3 regions of the Aquibium microcysteis genome follow, and region 2 is predicted to be linked to each of the others. Evidence: predicted binding sites of a transcription regulator. Region 2 holds the regulator's gene; each other region holds the start of a gene.

Region 1 (2,266 bases), 2.3 Mb from region 2:
CCACGCTCTGCATCGGCGGCGGCATGGGCGTCGCGATGTGCGTGGAAGCGATGAATTAAGGCAGTCGGGTTTCGGCAGTCGGCAGTCGGAAAAGGGGCAGGAAGTCCAGGTGCCGACTGCCGACTGCCGATTGCCCTAACCGAGGAGGAGACACGGAATGCCAAGGACAGCACTCGTCACCGGCGGATCGCGCGGCATCGGCGCGGCCATCTCGATGGCGCTGAAGGATGCGGGTTACAGGGTCGCAGCCAATTATGCCGGCAATGACGAAGCGGCGGCCAGGTTCACCGCCGAGACCGGCATCAAGACCTACAAATGGTCGGTGGCCGATTACGACGCCTGCGCGGCCGGCATCGCTGCCGTGGAGGCCGATCTCGGCCCGGTGGACGTGCTGGTGAACAATGCCGGCATCACCCGCGACGCGCCTTTCCACCGCATGACGCGCGAGCAGTGGACCGACGTCATGCGGACCAATCTCGACGGCGTCTTCAACATGACGCATCCGCTGTGGAACGGCATGCGCGAACGCAAATTCGGCCGCATCGTCACGATCTCCTCGATCAACGGCCAGAAGGGGCAGTTCGCGCAGGCGAACTACTCGGCCGCCAAGGCGGGCGACCTCGGCTTCACCAAGGCGCTGGCCCAGGAAGGCGCGCGGGTCGGCATCACCGTCAACGCGGTCTGCCCCGGTTACATCGGGACGGACATGGTGATGGCGGTGCCCGAAAAGGTGCGCGAGAGCATCATCGCGCAGATCCCCGTCGGCCGGCTGGGCGAGGCTGCCGAGATCGCGCGCTGCGTCGTCTTCCTCGTCTCGGACGACGCCGGCTTCATCACCGGCTCCACGATCACCGCCAACGGCGGCCAGTACTTCATCTGACGCAGGCGAAGGGATTTGCGGCGGCCGGTTCGCGCGAGCGACCGGCCGCCGCTGTTTTTGCTTGACGCGATTTCGGAGCGGTGCCGGCGGCCATCGCCGCGGCAGGCACAAGTGATTCAAATGATTCACGATATGGTAGGCGCGGGCGACACGACCAACCAGATGATGCGTCGAACAAAGCATGAATCACCCATAGTCAGCGATTCGTCTCCCTTTCGTTCGAGACTCGTTCCAGTTGCAGCGAATCTGGCCGCGGCCTCCGTTTTGCGATTGTCATCGCGGGCCGGAGTCCCTATGTCTCGGCGGCGTGTGGTACCGGTCGTGCCGGACCGGACTCCTGCGGGGGCGCAGTGTAGGGGCTAAGGCACGAAGGGCCGCATCTCCAGTTCATGAACGTGCACCCCTCCAAGTCATCGCCGTTGATCCTGTCGGGCCGGGATGTGACCGCCGTTCTCGGTCCCACGAACACCGGCAAGACCCATCTGGCGATCGAGCGCATGGTGGCGCACCCCTCGGGGATCATCGGGCTTCCGCTGAGGCTCCTTGCCCGCGAGGTCTACGGGCGCGTCGCAGAGAAGGTGGGTGTCGGAAACGTCTCGCTGATCACGGGCGAGGAGAAGATCCAGCCGCCCGGGGCGCGCTATTCCGTCTGCACCGTCGAGGCGATGCCCCGCGAGACGAGTGCCTCCTTCGTGGCCATCGACGAGGTCCAGATCGCCAACGATCTCGAGCGGGGCCACATCTTCACCGACCGGATCCTGCATCTGCGCGGCCGCGACGAGACGCTGCTGCTCGGGGCGGCCAGCATGCGCGGCATCCTGGAGAAGCTGCTCAAGGGCATCTCCGTCGTCACGCGGCCGCGCATGTCGCATCTGGCCTATGCCGGCTCGAAGAAGATCACCCGGCTGCCGCGCCGCTCCGCCATCGTCGCCTTCTCGGCCGACGAGGTCTACGGCATCGCCGAACTCATCCGTCGCCAGCGCGGCGGCGCGGCGGTGGTGCTGGGCGCCCTGTCGCCGCGCACACGCAATGCGCAGGTGGAGATCTACCAGTCGGGAGACGTCGATTTCCTGGTGGCGACGGATGCCATCGGCATGGGCCTGAACCTCGACGTCGATCACGTCGCCTTCGCGCAGAACCGCAAATTCGACGGCTTCCAGTACCGCGACCTGACGGCGGCCGAACTCGGACAGATCGCCGGACGCGCGGGACGTCACCTGCGTGACGGGACGTTCGGAGTGACGGGTCAGGTCGACCCGCTGGACGACGAACTCGTCGAGAAGATCGAGAGCCACGATTTCGAGCCGGTGCGGGTGCTGCAATGGCGCACGGCGCAGTTCGACTATTCGAGCCTCGACGCACTGAAGCGATCGATCGAGACGCCCG
Region 2 (2,266 bases):
CGAGCGAGGCGGCACCCAGGATGGTGATGACGATCCCGATGACCGCGAGCAATGGCAGCAGCAACTCGCTTCCATAGTCGGCGACACGCGAGCGAATGCTCGCCGTCTTCAGATGAGATGCGACCGGCTCGGCAGCCCGCCTCGGTGAGAATTCCATGAGCCCCGACAGACGCCCCTCTCGTAAGAGCCGGGCGACACCGGAATTCCCCTGCGACTTCCACGCCACGCCCCGCCTGCCAACCTATGCAACGCACGCGGAGAATTTACCAGCGGTTGACCGACCTTCGTCCCCAGCCGTCGGCGCTTCCATCCCCGGCGCCGCGGCTCGCCCATCGCGCCGGTCAGGCGGGCGTGGCAGCGGGAAGCGGCGCTGGCCGGTTTCTGCGCATGCGCGGTGACCGGATCCGAACAAAGCGATTGCGGAACAAGACTGGAACAGATAGGTTTGTTCCGGTTTTGTTTTTCGCACGATTCCTTCCGGGGGTGGACCCATGCTGACCCGCAAGCAACACGAACTGCTGCTCTATATCCACGAGCGTCTGAAGGAGACGGGCATACCGCCGTCCTTCGACGAGATGAAGGAGGCGCTCGATCTCGCCTCCAAGTCGGGCATCCACCGCCTGATCACGGCGCTGGAGGAACGCGGTTTCATCCGGCGGCTGCCCAACCGCGCCCGCGCGCTGGAAGTGCTGCGGCTGCCCGATTCGATTGCGCCCGGCCTCGGCGCGCCGCGGAAGTTCTCGCCCAGCGTCGTGGAGGGCGGACTAGGCAGGAAGCCGGAAGCGAGTCCCGCGCGCACGGCCAGCAACGACGACAACGCGAACGGTGTTTCGATCCCGGTGATGGGCCGCATCGCCGCCGGCGTTCCGATCGACGCCATCCAGCACCAGACCCATTCGGTCGTGGTGCCGCCGGACATGCTGGCGGGCGGCGACCACTACGCGCTGGAGGTGAAGGGCGATTCGATGATCGAGGCCGGCATCCTCGACGGCGATACGGTCATCATCCGCAATACTTCCAGTGCCACGCCCGGGGACATCGTGGTGGCGCTCGTCGACGGCGAAGAGGCGACGCTGAAGCGCTTCCGCCGCAAGGGCGCGTCGATTGCGCTCGAAGCGGCCAACCCCGCCTACGAGACGCGGATCTTCGGACCCGACCGCGTCAGCGTCCAGGGCAAACTGGTCGGCCTCATCCGGCGTTACTGAGCCGGCGCGTCCGGGCTCCTGCCGGCCGGAGCACCTGCGCTGCTTTCGTCCGGCTTCCGCCTTTCGGGCTCATAGGGCGGCATGCCGCGCGCCTCGCGCGAAAAGCTCCGGTGCGCATGCCAGGGTCTGAAGGGTTCGCGTATGGCGCGGCGGAGCGCGACGTTTGCTCCCCTCCCCTCGCCGGCCGCCGTGAATCGTCCTTCCGCACTGCCGCGGCGGGCGAGATCGCGCCTCGTGAGCACGGTCGTGGAACTGCCGGCGGGACAGGGGGCAGCGACCGTCGCATCCTCGATCACCATGAGGGCGGCGGTACCGCAATGCCCTGATGCCGACACCCCCTCGCTCACCCAGACGACCAACGCGCCGCTGGCATGGCGGGCAGCACAGGCTCCGCCGGTGCAGGTGAACGGCGTGTCGGGCTCCGGCGGCGAGAACGGCTGCGGCACGCCGGATGCCTGCTCGGCTCCGCCCGAAGTCATCACCGGCCGGACGACTGCGCCGGCCATGGCCGCATCCATCCATATCCCGGTGACGAAGTCGCTCGGTCGCGGCCGACTGACGGAGAGGTCGCCGTTGCCCATGCGCATGGCGACCAGGCGGCCGTCGTCCGATACGAACAGATCCGGCAGGTCGCGGCCCGCGATGATGGCGAGGCCGGCGACGAGCAGCGGCAGGGCGAGCAGGCGCAGCCATGTGGTCAGCACGGTCGCCAGCACGAGGGCCACCGTCAGCGTCAGCACTGCTGCCGCCGGGATGGCGCCGACGGCGTCGATCGGCGTCAGCTCCGCCAGCCGGCGCGCGACCGCCAGCATCACGCCGATGCCCCAGCCCATCAGGTCGAGCGCCGGCCCGTCGAGCCCGAACGGCATCAGCACGCCGGCGAGCACCGCCGACGGCATGACGACGAGCGACACCACGGGCATGGCGAGCAGGTTCGCCACGAGACCGAGCGGCGAGGCCCGGTGGAAGTGCCACACGCCGTAGAGCGCCGTCGCCGTCCCGGCGATCAGCGAGGTCGCCGCGATGCCGCCGGCATAGGCGAGGCCCTTCCCGAGCAGGGC
Region 3 (2,266 bases), 2.4 Mb from region 2:
TGCTGCCGAATCCATGCGCCTGACCACGCGGCTGATGCAGATCGCCTCCTGGCTGCTCCTGCAGCGCGCCGCCAATTCCGGCGAGATGACGCGCGACCAGGTCGCGGCCGAGAAGGCCAAGGTGCGGCTCGACACGGCGTCGGCCCAGAACGACGTTCCCGGCTGGAACGAACTGCCGCAGGCCTTCAAGGATCTGGTCGATCGCTCGCTGAGCCTGCAGGGTCTGGTCCGCCGCATGGACGACGAGATCTACGGCAGCGGCGCGATGCCGGCGCAGCCGCCGCGCGCCAATCCGGTTTCCGACCAGATCTCGCTGCTCAACACCGCCTTCGGCCGCGGCTGAACGCGATCAGGGTCCCCACAGCGCGAGCGCCCATCGGACGCCCGACTCGGTCGCGGGCGAGGCCAGCACCGCGGCAGTCACGATGAGGCCGAAGGTCACCCTCCGGTAGGTCGCCTCGGTCGCCAGACCATAGAGCCTTGCGCCGATGGCCAGCCCCGCGAAATAGACCGGCGCAGCGGCGATGCCGAGCATCACCGGCCCGCGGTCGAACAGTCCCGCGGTCCAGAGATTGCCGATCGACAGCACCTCTCCCAGGAAGAACAGCGTGAGCAGGTTGGCCCGCAGCAGCGCGGCGGGCAGGCCGGACGCGAGCCAGTAGAGGATCACCGGCGGACCCGGAATGGAGGCCATGCCGCCGAGCAGTCCGGCCAAGCCGCCCACCCCCGCCGCGACCGCCGCATTGCGCGGTCCGCGCCACGTCCAGCCGCTCCACAGCGCCGCCGCGCAGGCGAGGATGGCGATCGAGATCGCCCACCGCAGCGTCACCGGATCGCCCGCCTTGAGGAGCAGTACGCCGACCGGCAGCATCACGAACAGCCCGGCCGCCACCGGGAGCACATCGCGCCAGCGCGCCTGCCTGAGCGCCGGCAGCGTCACCGGCAGGACCGGCAGCGAATCCATGATGACGATGACGACGATCGCCGCCTGCGGGCCGTAGAGCGCGCCGGCCACGGGCGCGACGATCATGCCCGTACCGAAGCCCGAAAGGCCGCGCGCGATGCCCGCCAGCAGCACGGTGACCAGAAGCACGCCAAGCGCGGCGTCGGGGACAGGCAGGTCTGTCGGCACTGTGCACGTCTCGCGCCCTGACGCATGTCTCCCGGAAGCGGGCACCGGTTCGGGGGAAAGACATGGGAGAAAAGGACCTGAAGCGTGCGGCGCGGATCTGCAAGATCGCGGCACGCTTCAGGCGGGTTCCGGCCGCCGTCCCCTGGACGGCGGTGGAAATGTTTCTCATTTGTTCACTTCAGCATGGCAATGGTCCTCGACTCGCATAGGATAGGTCCATGGCAGAGACGATTCGCATCATCGGCATCGACCCGGGCCTCCGGCGCACCGGATGGGGCATCATCGAGGCCTGCGGCAATTCCCTGCGCTTCCTCGGCGCCGGCACGATCCGGTCCGACGACAAGGCCGATCTCGCCTCGCGCCTGTGCCAGCTGCACGACGGTCTCGCCGCCATCGTCCACGCCGAGCGGCCGGACGAGGCGGCGGTCGAGCAGACCTTCGTCAACAAGGACGCCACCGCGACGCTGAAGCTCGGCCAGGCGCGCGGCGTGGCCATGCTGGTGCCGGCGCTGGCCGGCCTGCCGGTTTCCGAATACGCGCCGAACGCGGTCAAGAAGACCGTCATCGGCGTCGGCCATGGCGACAAGCGGCAGATCCACATGATGGTGAAGGTGCTGATGCCGCGGGCCGCCTTCGACAGCGACGACGCTGCCGATGCGCTGGCGATCGCCATCTGCCATGCCCATCACCGGCAGAGCGCGGCGGGGCGTCTGGCGGCACTGGCCAGGGCAGGCTGATCGGCGCCTGCGGTCGCGCACGCGCCTCAGGCGAGTTCGGGCCGCTCGAAATCGCCCGACTGGCGGTTCATCGCCCACAATTCTCCCGTCGAAATGTCGAACCAGGCGCCGTGCAGCGACAGCCGGCCCTTGTCCTCCAGGATCTTGACGCAGGGAAAGGTCCGCAGATTGGCGATCGAGAAGCGGATCGAGATCCGCTCCAGCGCGGTCTGCCGTTCGCCGGCGGTCATCATGCTGTTGTGGCTGACGACGTCGGCCGCCGGTGCCACCATGCTCATCCACTTTCCGATGAAATCGCCCGGCGACAGCGGCTCGGCGGCCGGATCGAGCGCGGCGCGGATGCCGCCGCAGCGGCCGTGGCCGAGCACGACGATGTGCTTCACCTTCAGGCTCTGCA

What was found. Region 2 encodes LexA, which represses DNA repair genes until DNA is damaged. Its sites were predicted from a motif close to TGTTCNNNNTGTGTTCNG; they were not measured.
Region 1: IAI54_RS18390 (helicase-related protein) is a predicted target of LexA. The motif match lies at 1,097-1,114, and genes of this name have one in related genera.
Region 3: ruvC (crossover junction endodeoxyribonuclease RuvC) is a predicted target of LexA. The motif match lies at 1,292-1,309, and genes of this name have one in related genera.

The regions. Positions count from the first base shown of each region.
Region 1 covers NZ_CP061080.1:3,942,905-3,945,170, reverse strand. Annotated here, with positions in the region: gene IAI54_RS18400 (acetyl-CoA C-acetyltransferase) at 1-59, shown strand, start outside; gene phbB (acetoacetyl-CoA reductase) at 158-880, shown strand; gene IAI54_RS18390 (helicase-related protein) at 1,270-2,266, shown strand, end outside.
Region 2 covers NZ_CP061080.1:1,649,199-1,651,464, forward strand. Annotated here, with positions in the region: gene IAI54_RS07520 (sensor histidine kinase) at 1-64, opposite strand, end outside; gene lexA (transcriptional repressor LexA) at 492-1,205, shown strand; gene IAI54_RS07530 (ComEC/Rec2 family competence protein) at 1,199-2,266, opposite strand, start outside.
Region 3 covers NZ_CP061080.1:4,099,093-4,101,358, forward strand. Annotated here, with positions in the region: gene rcdA (protease adaptor protein RcdA) at 1-343, shown strand, start outside; gene IAI54_RS19145 (TSUP family transporter) at 350-1,132, opposite strand; gene ruvC (crossover junction endodeoxyribonuclease RuvC) at 1,351-1,869, shown strand; gene IAI54_RS19155 (carbonic anhydrase) at 1,896-2,266, opposite strand, start outside.